DNA from 3 places in the Actinoallomurus sp. CA-142502 genome. Region 1 is predicted to be linked to each of the others. Evidence: predicted binding sites of a transcription regulator. Region 1 holds the regulator's gene; each other region holds the start of a gene.

What was found. Region 1 encodes LexA, which represses DNA repair genes until DNA is damaged. Its sites were predicted from a motif close to TCGAACANNTGTTCGA; they were not measured.
Region 2: the regulator LexA is predicted to act here: its motif matches at 2,169-2,184, upstream of ACQEV1_RS20755 (alpha-ketoglutarate-dependent dioxygenase AlkB).
Region 3: the regulator LexA is predicted to act here: its motif matches at 2,335-2,350, upstream of recA (recombinase RecA).

The regions. Positions count from the first base shown of each region.
Region 1 is NZ_JBNJMY010000001.1:8,503,344-8,507,685, reverse strand. It holds gene leuS (leucine--tRNA ligase) at 1-1,455, shown strand, start outside; gene lexA (transcriptional repressor LexA) at 1,560-2,258, opposite strand; gene ACQEV1_RS39685 (LysM peptidoglycan-binding domain-containing protein) at 2,457-2,840, shown strand; gene nrdR (transcriptional regulator NrdR) at 3,078-3,533, shown strand; gene ACQEV1_RS39675 (vitamin B12-dependent ribonucleotide reductase) at 3,607-4,342, shown strand, end outside.
Region 2 is NZ_JBNJMY010000001.1:4,305,610-4,309,951, reverse strand. It holds gene ACQEV1_RS20765 (glycoside hydrolase family 3 N-terminal domain-containing protein) at 1-158, opposite strand, end outside; gene ACQEV1_RS20760 (lysozyme) at 338-1,177, opposite strand; gene ACQEV1_RS20755 (alpha-ketoglutarate-dependent dioxygenase AlkB) at 1,517-2,146, opposite strand; gene ACQEV1_RS20750 (hypothetical protein) at 2,306-3,358, shown strand; gene hemE (uroporphyrinogen decarboxylase) at 3,502-4,342, shown strand, end outside.
Region 3 is NZ_JBNJMY010000001.1:3,504,182-3,508,523, reverse strand. It holds gene recA (recombinase RecA) at 1,082-2,209, opposite strand; gene ACQEV1_RS17025 (ATP-grasp domain-containing protein) at 2,408-3,268, shown strand; gene ACQEV1_RS17020 (hypothetical protein) at 3,343-3,687, shown strand; gene ACQEV1_RS17015 (glutathionylspermidine synthase family protein) at 3,690-4,342, shown strand, end outside.

The DNA of each region.
Region 1 (4,342 bases):
CACGGCGCGATCATGGCGGTGCCCGCGCACGACCAGCGCGACCTGGACTTCGCGCTCAAGTTCGACCTGCCGGTGCGGGTCGTCGTGCACACCGGCGAGGCCGACCCGGCCGAGTCCGGCGTCGCGACCCCCGGCGAGGGCGAGCTGGTCAACTCCGGTCCGCTGGACGGCCTGACCAAGGGCGCCGCGATCCCGCGGATCACCGAGATCCTGGAGGAGCGCGGGCTGGGCAAGGCGGCCGTCAACTACCGCCTGCGCGACTGGCTGATCTCCCGGCAGCGCTTCTGGGGCACGCCGATCCCGATCATCCACTGCGAGGCCTGCGGCGAGGTCCCGGTCCCCGACGACCAGCTGCCGGTGCGCCTGCCGGACGACCTGCGCGGCGCCGACCTGGCGCCCCGGGGCGTGTCGCCGCTGGCGGCCGCCGCCGACTGGGTCAACGTCGCGTGCCCCAAGTGCGGCGGCGCGGCCAAGCGCGACACCGACACGATGGACACCTTCGTCGACTCCTCGTGGTACTTCGTGCGCTACTGCTCGCCGGGCTACACCGACGGCCCGTTCGACGTGGAGAAGGCGCGCCGGTGGATGCCGGTCGACCAGTACACCGGCGGTGTCGAGCACGCGATCCTGCACCTGCTGTACAGCCGGTTCTTCACCAAGGTGCTGTACGACATGGGCATGCTGGACTGCGTCGAGCCGTTCACCCGGCTGGTCAACCAGGGCCAGGTGATCCTCAACGGCTCCGCGATGTCCAAGACGACCGGCAACCTGGTCGACCTGGGCGAGCAGATCTCCGAGTACGGCGTCGACGCGGTACGCCTGACGATGATCTTCTCCGGGCCGCCGGAGGACGACATCGACTGGGCCGACGTGTCGCCGTCCGGCGCGGTGAAGTTCCTGGCTCGCGCGCACCGGGTCGCCGCCGACGTGACGTCGGCGCCGGGCACCGGGCCGGCCTCGGGCGACGTCGAGCTGCGCAAGGTGACCCACCGGACGATCGACGAGGTCACCCGGCTGGTCGAGGCGCACCGCTACAACGTCGCGGTGGCTCGCATGATGGAGCTGACCTCCGCCTCCCGGCGGGTGATCGACTCCGGGGCGGGCCCGGCCGATCCCGCCGTGCGCGAGGCGGCCGAGACGCTGGCGGTGATGCTGTCGCTGGTGGCGCCCTACACCGCGGAGGAGATGTGGGAGCGCCTGGGCCGGGACGGGTCCGTGGCCAAGGCCGGCTGGCCGGCCGCCGAGCCGGCGCTGCTGGTCCAGGAGTCGGTGACCTGCGTGGTCCAGGTGGCGGGCAAGGTCCGCGACCGGCTGGAGGTCTCCCCGGAGATCGGCGAGACGGAGCTGGAGCGGCTGGCGCTGGCCTCGGAGAAGATCCAGGCCGCCCTCGGCGACCGCGGCATCCGCAAGGTCGTCGTCCGCGCCCCCAAGATCGTCAACATCGTCCCGGCGTAACCCCGCCTCCCGGGCGGGACGAACACCCGCAAAGGCGACACGAAAAGCGGTGAGGGCACCCCACGAGGGGCGCCCTCACCGCGCACAGTCCAGAGACGCGTCGGTCACATCTTGCGCAGCACCGCGACGACCCGACCGAGGATCGTCGCGTCGTCGCCCGGGATCGGGTCGTACGCCGGGTTGTGCGGCATCAGCCAGACCTTGCCGTCGCGGCGCTTCAGCGTCTTGACGGTGGCCTCGCCGTCGATCATGGCGGCGACGATGTCGCCGTTCTCGGCCACCGGCTGCTGGCGGACGACCACCCAGTCGCCGTCGGCGATCGCGGCCTCGATCATCGAGTCACCGGTGACGTTGAGCAGGAAGTGCGTGCCCTCGCCCACGAGCTGCTTGGGCAGCGCGAAGACGTCCTCCACGGCCTCCTCGGCCAGGATCGGGCCACCGGCCGCGATACGGCCCACGAGAGGCACGTAGGCGGGCGCCGGGCGGGTCGCCGTCTCCTGCCCCGAGGTCGTCTCGTACGACTCCGGCTCGGTGGCCACGGCCGCCGAGCCGGGCATGCGGACCACGACGGCGCGCGGGCGGTTGGGGTCGCGCAGGAGGAAGCCCTTGCGCTGGAGCGCGCGCAGTTGGTGCGACACGCTGGAGGTGCTCGTCAGCCCGACCGACTCGCCGATCTCGCGCATCGACGGAGGGTAACCGCGGCGCTGGACGGAGTCGCGAATCACCTCCAGGACCTTGCGCTGGCGTGCCGTGAGCCCCGACTCGTCGCGGGGGCCGTCGGGCATTTCCCGAACCTTGCTCATATATGTCTCCGCTGGATGACTGCGCTCCGGTGACGCGCTGTCGCCGGTATTTCGTTCCTGTACACGGACGTTAGCGCCTTCCCGCTAAATGATCAAACACCTGTTCGAAGATGTCCTGGAAATTCGTCGGCTCTCGCGGTACAACTCGTACAGATGTTCGATCGAAATCTCTTTCGACTCGGCAGAGGGGAGATCGACATGAGCGAGCGAATCGATGGGCGCGTGAGCCTGGTCACTCCCGAGGGAGGGCTCATGGGCGAGCGTCGGGCTCATCCCGGCACACCTCTCCGGCTCACCCGGCGCGGCCGGGTCGTCGTGGTCTGCGCCGTGGCGCTGGCGCTCCTCGCCGGCTACTGGACGGGGGCGCGACACGGCGCCCGCGCCACGTCCGGCGGCGAGAGGGGGCCGGCGGTCGCGCGCGAGTCGGTGATCGTGGGGCCGCGCGACACGTTGTGGGGCATCGCCGTACGCGCCCGGCCGGAGGTCGACCCCCGCGTCACGGTCCAGCGCATGATCGACCTCAACGCCCTGTCCACCGCGGTCGTCAATCCGGGCCAGAAGATCTACATCCCCGCGCGCTGACGGGCTCGCCGCTCGCCGCGCCCTCGCGGGGCGGCGGCGCGACACGCCGACGCCGCCGTGACGGCGTCGGCGTCTTCGTGCTCATGTGGCGGACGAGGTTGCGGAGGCCCTCGTAGAGCCGTACGGTAGACCACTACATCTAGTACTTACATGGATGTAGTTCACCACAGGTTGTGGTCACGCAGTGAAGTCGCTGTAATCGAGGACGTAACGCCCGCCGGGGGGAGGGGATGGATCGTGCACTGCCCGTTCTGCCGTAACCCCGACAGCAGGGTGATCGACAGCCGCTCCACCGAAGACGGCGCGGCGATCCGGCGGCGCCGGTCGTGCCCCGAGTGCGGTCGCCGCTTCACGACCCAGGAGACCGTACTCCTGATGGTCGCCAAGCGCAGCGGCGTCACCGAGCCGTTCTCCCGCGACAAGATCATCGCTGGGGTGCGCCGGGCCTGTCAGGGGCGCCCGGTGACGGAGGACGCGCTGGCCAAGCTCGGGCAACGCGTCGAAGAGGCCATCCGGGCGACCGGAAACGCCGAGATGCGTTCGCATGACGTGGGGCTGGCCATCCTCGGGCCGCTGCGTGAGCTGGACGAGGTCGCGTACCTGCGATTCGCCTCCGTCTACCGGGGGTTCGAGTCGATCGACGACTTCGAGAAGGAAATCGAGACTCTTCGCGCGGCGGAACGCGGCCGGTAACACCGGCGCCCCATCGCGTGTTGTACGAGGTAATCCTTGAAATGGGCCGGTTCGGCCTGAGAAGGGGGAGGTCATGACGGAGACCGTGAGCGGCCAGACACGGCGCGGGAGGGGCGGCCGTAAGGGGTTGAAGATGCGCCGCATCTTCACCAAGCCCGGCATTCACCCGTACGACGAGGTCCGGTGGGAGCGCCGCGACGTCGTCATGACCAACTGGCGCGACGGCTCGGTCAACTTCGAGCAGCGCGGCGTGGAGTTCCCCGAGTCCTGGTCGGTCAACGCGGCCAACATCGTCACGTCGAAGTACTTCCGCGGCGCCGTCGGCACGCCGCAGCGTGAGTGGAGCCTGAAGCAGCTGGTCGACCGGGTCGTCGGGGTCTACACCGAGACCGGCCGCAAGCACGGCTACTTCGCGAGCGACGAAGACGCCGAGATCTTCGAGCACGAGCTGACGCACGCGCTGGTCCACCAGGTGTTCAGCTTCAACTCGCCGGTGTGGTTCAACGTGGGCACGCCGTCGCCGCAGCAGGTCAGCGCCTGTTTCATCCTGTCGGTGGACGACACGATGGAGTCGATCCTCGACTGGTACAAGGAAGAGGGTGTGATCTTCAAGGGCGGTTCGGGCTCGGGTGTCAACCTCTCCCGCATCCGGTCCAGCAAAGAACTGCTCTCCTCCGGCGGCACGGCCAGCGGCCCGGTCTCGTTCATGCGCGGCGCCGACGCGTCGGCGGGCACGATCAAGTCCGGTGGCGCCACCCGGCGGGCCGCCAAGATGGTCGTGCTCGACGTCGACCACCCCGACGTCGAGG
Region 2 (4,342 bases), 4.2 Mb from region 1:
ATGACCCGCTGGCCGGCCTGCTGCTCCGGCGTCAGGGCGGCGGGCCGTACGGTGCTCCGCCCGGCGGCCCGCGCGGTCCCGGCCAGGCCGACCGTCGCGAAGGCCGCGCCGGCGCCGGCGAGCAGGGCGTTGCGCCGGGTGATCGAGTTTTCGTTCATCTGATTTGTCCGCGCACGGGACTCCGGCCGCGACCGGAGGGTGCGCTGCCTCTCTTCCTGTGTGGTGCCGCCGGGGCGGCGGGGCGGGGCTCCGGCTCACGCCGGAGGTCAGGGGAGGACGTGCCGGGCCGGGCGTGCCCACGAGGCACGCCCGGCGGAACGGAACCCGGGCTGATCGGTCAGCCGTTCGCGAGGGCCTGGACGCGCGAGTAGTCGCCGTTGAAGTAGTCCTGGTCCCCGGGGAAGACGCCGGAGTCGGCGTACTGCCAGATGGTCTGGAAACTCCAGTTGTACGGCATCGCGCCCGGTGAGCCGTTGTAGTTGGCGAGCATCAGCGGGTTGGTGGAGGAGAAGTCGCCGGTGTTGCCGGTGCACTGGCTCCACCAGCTGGTCGCGGTGTAGATGACCGGCCAGCGGCTGGTCTTCGCGTGGTACTCGTTGCTGAACGAGAGGATCCAGTTCACCATCCCGGCGGCGGACAGGCCGTAGCAGGTGGCGCCGTAGGGGTTCCACTCGATGTCGAGCATGCCGGGGAAGGTCTTGCCGTCCTTGGACCAGCCGCCTCCGTGCGCGACGAAGTAGTCGGCCTGCGCCGCCCCGGACGAGGTGTTGGGCGTGGCGAAGTGGTAGGCGCCGTGCACGATGCCCACGTTGTACGCGCCGGTGTACTGCTGGGAGAAGTACGGGTTGGTGTAGTTGGTCGACTCGGTCGCCTTGACATAGGCGAACCGGGCGCCGTTGGCCGCCACCGAGGCCCAGTTGACGTTGCCCTGCCAGCCGCTCACGTCGAGGCCGGGCGTCTGGACGACGTTCGGCCGGACGATCATGCGGCCGGAGCCCGGCTCGTGCTTGGCGACCTGCGAGCCCAGCCAGTCACGTTCGGGATGGGTGACCGGGTCGGCGGAGGCTCCGGCGGGCTGGGCGGCCGCCATGAGCGCGCCGCACAGCAGGGTCGCCGCGGACAGGGCGGCGAAACGCGACTTACGCGCCGTCTGGGATGAGCGCTTGCGTAGTGCCACGTGATCCTCCAAGGAGGGGGAGACCTGAGGACTGTGATGCACTCCCGCGGGCGATGCGCTCGCGCTTGAGGATCGCGGCGGCAGGGGACCGCGGGGGTGAAGCGGCGGGGTGCTTCTCTCCCTTCGGGTCGGCGTTGCATACCCGTTAGTAGGTAGTAGATATCTTCCGAAGGTGTATTAGAAAAGGTGGAAAAGTGTCCCGACCGTGCCGGTGAAATCGTCGATTCGCCGCTTTTCCCAGCTCAGGTGCAAGAACTGAGCCGGAACGGCCGGAGGAAATTGGCCGGATCCGGCAATCTCCGCCTGTCCCCCGCCGCGGGCCCTCGCGCGTCGGCGCCGTCAGCGGACGCCGCTGGGGCGGAACTGGATGCTGATCCGCGGGCCGGTCGGGCGGGCGGTCTTGGGCACGGCGTGCTCCCAGGTGCGCTGGCAGCTGCCGCCCATGACGAGAAGGTCGCCGTGACCGAGGTCGTGGCGCAGCGTGGGGCCGCCGCCGCGCGGACGCAGCAGCAGGCTGCGCGGCGCGCCGATCGAGACGATCGCCACCATGGTGTCCTCGCGACTGCCGCGCCCGATGCGGTCGCCGTGCCAGGCGACGCTGTCGGCGCCGTCGCGGTAGAGGCAGAGCCCCGCGGTGCGGAACGGTTCGCCGAGCTCGCGGGCGTAGTGCGCGCTCAGCGCGTCTCGTGCCTCGCGCAGGATCGGCTCGGGCAGCTCCTCGTCCTCGCCGTAGAACTTCAGCAGGCGCGGCACGTCCACGACGCGGTCGTACATGTGCCGCCGCTCCGCGCGCCACGGCACGGAGCCGGCGAGGCGGTCGAACAGGGCGTCGGAACCGGTCACCCAGCCCGGCCGCACGTCGATCCACGCCCCGCGGTCGAGCACCGTGCGGCGCACCGACGAGCCGAGCGGGCCGAGCTCGATCTCGTCGCCGCAGTCCAGCAGCGAACCCTGGAGCGCAAGCCTCATGACCTCAGTCTACGTGACGGATTCAAACACATGTTCGATCATGGTCCGGCGAGGCGACTGGCGGAATTTCAGACGCCCCGCGCCTCCATCGGCGAATTTCGGAAGGGTGACTCTGTGATTTCCGTCAGTAGCGGATGCCATTTATGCGAAGGTAGCGCCATGTCCCGGTCTATCCACTTTGTCGGCAGCCTGCCAGCGGACGTGTGCGGCACTCCCCGCCAGGCCATGGAATGGATCATCCAGCAACGCCGTGGCCACCGGCTGACGACGCTGCCCTGCGACCTGGATCCGAACTGGGTCGTCGGCTACCTGCGCGACCTCGCCGGGCGACCGGCGTTCGAGGTCACGCGTCCCGGCGAGTACGCCTCGTACGAGGACATGCGCACCTACGGCGTACGGCGCGGCCACCGGCTTCGCCCGGAGGACGTCTCCATGGGCCGTACGGACCGGCTGCGGGAGGCGCTGGAGGAGTTCCGCGCGGTGCGCGCCGAACACCCCGAGCTGGACGGCATCCGCCTGCAGATCAGCCTGCCCAACCCGCTCGATATGGCGATCTTCGTGTTCGCCGGCCGGCCATGGCTGTCGCTGCGGTACCTGCCGGTGTTCACCCAGGCGGTCGTGGACGAGGTGACCGAGCTGACCGCCGAGGCCGGCCCGGACATCGTGTGGCAGCTGGAGACGCCCTCCGTGCTGATCGGCATGGACATGGCCCGGCGGGTGCCCGGCGGCCCCTCCCTCGGCGCCCGTTTCCTGGCCCGGCAGGTCGCCGCCCTGCTCGCGCGTTTCCCCGCGGACGCGGAGACGATCCTGCACCTGTGCTACGGCAACTACCAGAACACCGAGATGTTCGCCCCGCGCGACCTCGGCCCGGCCGTCACCTACCTCGACCTCCTGGCCACCGCCCTGCGCCGCCGCGGACGCCCGCTGCCGCCGGTCCACCTTCCGGCGGCGTACGGCGCCCACCCCGCGCCGCGGAACGAGGAGTTCTACCGGCCGCTGCGGCGGCTCGACCCGGAGTGGCGGATCATGGCCGGGATCGTGTCGGCGGCCGACCCCGCGGGCGGCGCCGAGAGCCTGCGACGGTTCGAGACCGCCGTCGGCCGCGAGGCGTACGCGGTCGCCACGGCCTGCGGCCTCGGCCGGCACACCGTCGAGGAGGCGGAGAAGGCCACCGAGGCGATGGCCGCCACGGCCGACGCCCCGTCGGCCTAGAACCCCGGCGCCGCTCGGCTCTGACGCCCGCCGGGCCGCCCGGACCGGAGCGCCGCTACGATGACGACGTCCCTTTACGGGGGGCTGGAGTCTGCTCATCGAGTCCCGTCGATACCCGGGGCGATTCAACAGGATGGAACAGCGTGGACCTCGGTACCCGGGAAGAAGTCGGTGCGAAGCCGGTGTCCGGCGGCGTCCGGTCCAAGAAGCTGCTCCTGCGCGCGCTCGCGGGAGAGCGGACCGAGCGGCCGCCGATATGGCTGATGCGACAGGCGGGACGGTACCTGCCCGAGTATCACCGGGTCCGTGAGGCCGCCGGGGGCATGGTGGGGCTCTGCAATTCGCCCGAGCACGCCGTCGAGGTCACCCTGCAGCCGATCCGCCGCTTCCCGCTCGACGCCGCCATCCTCTTCGCGGACCTTCCGCAGGTCGCCGCCGCACTGGGTCAGACCCTGGACTACCGGCCCGGCGACGGGCCGGTTCTGACGCCTCCTGTCCGCTCGGCAGCGGACATGGCCGACTTCCTGAGCGTCTCCCGCCTCCACGAGGAACTGGCCCCGATCTATGAGACGGTCCGGCAGCTGACCCGCGCCCTGCCGGCCGAGACGGCCCTGATCGGCTATGCCGGCGCACCGTGGACCATCGCCACCTACATGGTCGAAGGACGCGGCGGCGCCACGTCGGAGCACTCCGTCGTCAAGCAGTGGGCGCTGAGCGACCCCGATGGATTCCAGCCCCTGATCGACCTGCTCACGACCGCTGTCATCCAGTTCCTCGACCGCCAGATCGAGGCGGGCGCGGAAGCGGTCCAGTTGTTCGACACCTGGGCCGGGATACTCCCGGACGCCTTCTTCGAACGCTGGTGCGTCAAGCCGGTCGCCACCATCATCGCGGCGCTGAAGACGCAGCATCCGGACGTTCCCGTCATCGCCTTCCCCCGGGGCGCCGGGCTCGCCTACGACGGCTTCGCCGAGGCGACCGGCG
Region 3 (4,342 bases), 5.0 Mb from region 1:
TCGCGGCCGGTCACCGGCAGGAGGGGTGGCTCCGGTGGTCCAGCCGACCGCCGGATCGACGGAGCCCGGATCGACGGGACCCGAATCAACGGGGTCCAACCCGTCAGGCCCGGCGCCGGTTTCGTCCGCGGACATGCGATGCAACCTCCGTACTCTTCACCGGACCGTGGCACGGATGCCGCGCCCCGGCACCACCCGCGTCATAACTCCTGAGCGGGGGCGACGCCACCGGGGAAGGTGCCCGTAACGGTTATCAACCCGGTACGGGACGCGACGCCGCCGCCCGCCAGGAGGCTTTCGTGGGCCCACGTTGCCCAGCCCAAGCCGTGTCGGGCCCAGGCCGTACGGAGCCCAAGCCATGTCGAGCCCGTGCCGCGCCCAGGCCATACCCAAGTCTGAGCTCGAGCCCGGCCTAAGCCCAACCAGCGCCCAACCCAAAACCCGAGCCGGCCGGGACAGGCGTCGAGGTGCAGCACCGAATCCAAGCCTGTACCGAGCCGCATCCAGACTCGCACCCGTCGCCGCCATCGGATCGCCGGGCCGAGTCGGGGACTCGGGCTCATGGCGGCCAGGTACGACTGGGCGGAGTCCAGCGTGCCGGATCCGACGGGTCCAGACTCGCACCCGTCGGCCCGTCGGCCCGTCGGGCCGAGTCGGGGACTCGGGCTCATGGCGGCCAGGTGCGACTGGCGGAGTCCGGCGGTGCCGGGTCCGGCGGGTTGGACTCTGTAGGGGTCGGGCTGCGGCGAGTCTGGACTCGGCCGAGTCGGGTACGGCGAGTCCGGGCTCGGCCGGGTCGGGCTTGTGCTGATCGCAGCCGGCAAGCCCATCCCAGACAGGGCCAGGCGCGGCGAGCCCGCCCCGCCACATCACGACCGGACAAGCGACTCCCGCCGCCCAACCCCTCACCGGACCAGCCCCAACCCTGACCAGGCCAGCCATCTCACAGTGGCCCCGGCTCTCTCCGGACCAGCCCGCCCGGACCAGCCCCAGTCCTCACCGGATCAGCCCTCTCGGGCCAGCCCCTCGGCGGGCTGGATCTGGCCGTGCCGTGGCGTCGGTCTGGGGCAGCTCGTCGGGATCAGACGTCGCCTGGTTTCGGGGTGCTCTTGGAGCCGCGCTTGGCCGGGGCGGGCTTGCCCGCCGGCGCCGCGGCGGCCGCGCCCGCCATCGCCGGGGCCTCCGCGAGAGGCTCCGACGGGTCGGCGTCGAGCTTCGGGCCCACTCCGAGCTTCTCCTTGATCTTCTTCTCCAGCTCGTTGGCGAGGTCGGGGTTCTCCCGGAGGAAGTTGCGGGCGTTCTCCTTGCCCTGCCCGAGCTGGTCGCTCTCGTAGGTGTACCAGGCGCCGGACTTGCGGACGAAGCCGTGCTCGACGCCCATGTCGATGAGGCCGCCCTCGCGGCTGATGCCCACGCCGTACAGGATGTCGAAGTCGGCGACCTTGAACGGCGGCGCCATCTTGTTCTTCACGACCTTGACGCGAGTGCGGTTACCGACGGCGTCGGTGCCGTCCTTCATCGTCTCGATGCGCCGGATGTCGAGCCGGACCGACGCGTAGAACTTCAGCGCCTTGCCACCCGTCGTCGTCTCGGGCGAGCCGAACATGACGCCGACCTTCTCGCGCAGCTGGTTGAGGAAGATCGCTGTGGTCTTGGTCTGGTTGATGGCGCCGGTGAGCTTGCGGAGCGCCTGCGACATGAGGCGGGCCTGGAGGCCGACGTGGCTGTCGCCCATCTCGCCCTCGATCTCCGCGCGCGGCACCAGGGCGGCGACGGAGTCGATGACCACGACGTCGATCGCGCCGGAGCGGATCAGCATGTCGGTGATCTCCAGCGCCTGCTCACCCGTGTCGGGCTGGGAGACGAGGAGCGCGTCGATGTCGACGCCGATCTTCTTCGCGTACTCCGGGTCGAGCGCGTGCTCGGCGTCGACGAACGCGGCGATGCCGCCGTTCTTCTGCGCACTCGCGACCGCGTGGAGCGCGAGGGTCGTCTTACCGGAGGACTCCGGGCCGTAGATCTCGACGACGCGGCCGCGCGGAAGGCCGCCGATGCCGAGGGCCACGTCGAGGGCGATCGAGCCGGTCGGGATCACCTCGACCGGGGGGCGCCCCTCCTGGCCCAGCCGCATGACGGAACCCTTGCCGAACTGCCGCTCGATCTGGGCGAGCGCGGCCTCGAGAGCCTTCTCGCGATCGTTTGCTGCCATGTGAGGTGTCCCTGTGAAAGTCGGTGACTGATGTTGACGGGTGCGACGTTACGGGGCCGCACCGACAGTTTTCGAGAGTCCGGGCCACCGTTGTGGATTACGCCGCCCGTTGCGGTCAACTCTAGCCGAACACGTGTTCGATCATGGTCGGACACTCAGAAAGACCGGTCAACTTGGCTTACGCTGAGGCGCAGGATCATGCCGGTGACCATTCTCATGTGCGCCGACCCGCTCAACCCCCGGCGAGTCGACGAACACTTCGCGCGGGAGGCCGAGTCCGTGCGCGCGCTCGGCGGGTCCGTCGCGCTCATCGACCATGACGCCCTCCAGCAGGGCGACGCGGCCATGGCCGTACACCGTGTCCCCCGCGACCTCGGCACGGTCTGGTACCGCGGATGGATGATGACGTCCGTGCAGTACACCGCGCTGGCCTCGGTGCTCGGCGCGCGCGGGGTCACGATGGCGGTGCCGCCGGACGGCTACCAGAAGGCACATGAACTGCCGGGCTGGTACGACACGTTCGCCGGTGTCACCCCCACGAGCGTGTGGCTGCCGACGCGTCCCGGCACGCCTCCGGGCAAGGACCGCCTGGCCCAGCTCGTACGCCCGCTCTCCAAGGGTCCGGCGATCGTCAAGGACTACGTGAAGTCGCGCAAGCACGAATGGGACGAGGCGTGCTTCGTACCCGACGTCACCGACGTCGACCGGCTGCACGCGGTCGTCTCACGCCTGGTCGAGCTCCAGGGCGACTCCCTGGCCGGCGGCATCGTGGTCCGCGAGTTCGAGACGTACGAAGGCGGCGAGGCGCGGGTCTGGTGGGTCGACGGTGAGCCGGTGCTGGCCGGACCTCATCCGGACACTCCGGAGGTGCGCCCGCGTCCGCTCACGGAGACGATCGCGCCCTGCGTGCGCTCGCTGGGCTGCCGGTTCATCACCACCGACCTGGCACGACGCGCGGACGGCACCTGGCGCGTGGTGGAGACCGGCGACGGACAGGTGAGCGACCTTCCCGCGGGAGCGGAACCGGCCGACCTTTATCTGAGCTTTCCCATTCGTTGAACCGATCCTGTCGATCGATCGTCCCACCTCTACACTTACCGGGCACCAAACCCGAATTCGGAGGGTCGTCGGCAATGCCCCCCAAAGAGGCCGGTCGGCGCATGCGTTCCGGCGCCGTACAGCTGAGCGCCCTGAGCGTCCTGTCGCTGACCCTCGTCGCCTGCTCGTCGAACACGGAGGCGAGCTGTGTGGACGGCTGGAACTCCCGCGGCGGCTCCCACCGCGTCGTCCCCGACTACTACTGCGACAACGGGGGCTCGTACGGCCGCTACTACTGGTACTACGGCGGCCGCTACCACGGCGGATACATCTCGCACGGCAGCACAGTCCGCCCGCGTGGCAACAAGATCACCTCGCGCGGCGGCCGGGTGATCTCACGCGGCGGCTTCGGCGGCCACGCCGGCTCTCACGGAGGCTGAGCGTGCGACGCGAGTTCTCCGACCCGCGTGCGGACTGGGCTCGGATCATCGAGTCGCAGGGCCTCGCGTACCACCGCACCTCCCACCCGGAGCATCTGACCCGCCCGTACTGGGACGAGTCCGTGCACTACGTCTTCGCCATGGACGAGGTCCTCGCGCTGGAGTCGGTGGTCGAGGAGCTCCACCAGATGTGCCTGGCCGCGGTCGAGCACGTCGTGAGCACCGGCCGGTACGACGTGTTCGGCATCCCGCCCTGGGTGCGCCCGCTGATCGAGGAGTCGTGGCGCCGGCGCGACCCGCACCTGTACGGGCGGTTCGACCTCCGGTACGACGGCGAGGGCCCGGCGAAGCTGCTGGAGTACAACGCCGACACCCCGACCGCGCTCGTGGAGAGCTCGATCATCCAGTGGTACTGGCTGCAGGACGTCCATCCCGACGACGACCAGTGGAACTCCGTCCACGAGCGGCTCATCGACCGGTGGCGGCAGATCGCCCCGCCCTCCCCCGTGCACTTCGCCTGGACGACCGAGGACGAGACCGGCGAAGAGCTCATGACCGTGGCGTACCTGCAGGAGACGGCCGAGCAGGCCGGTGTCCGAGCGGCCGCGATCGCCATGGAGGACGTCGGCTGGCACTCCCTCAAGGAGCGTTTCGT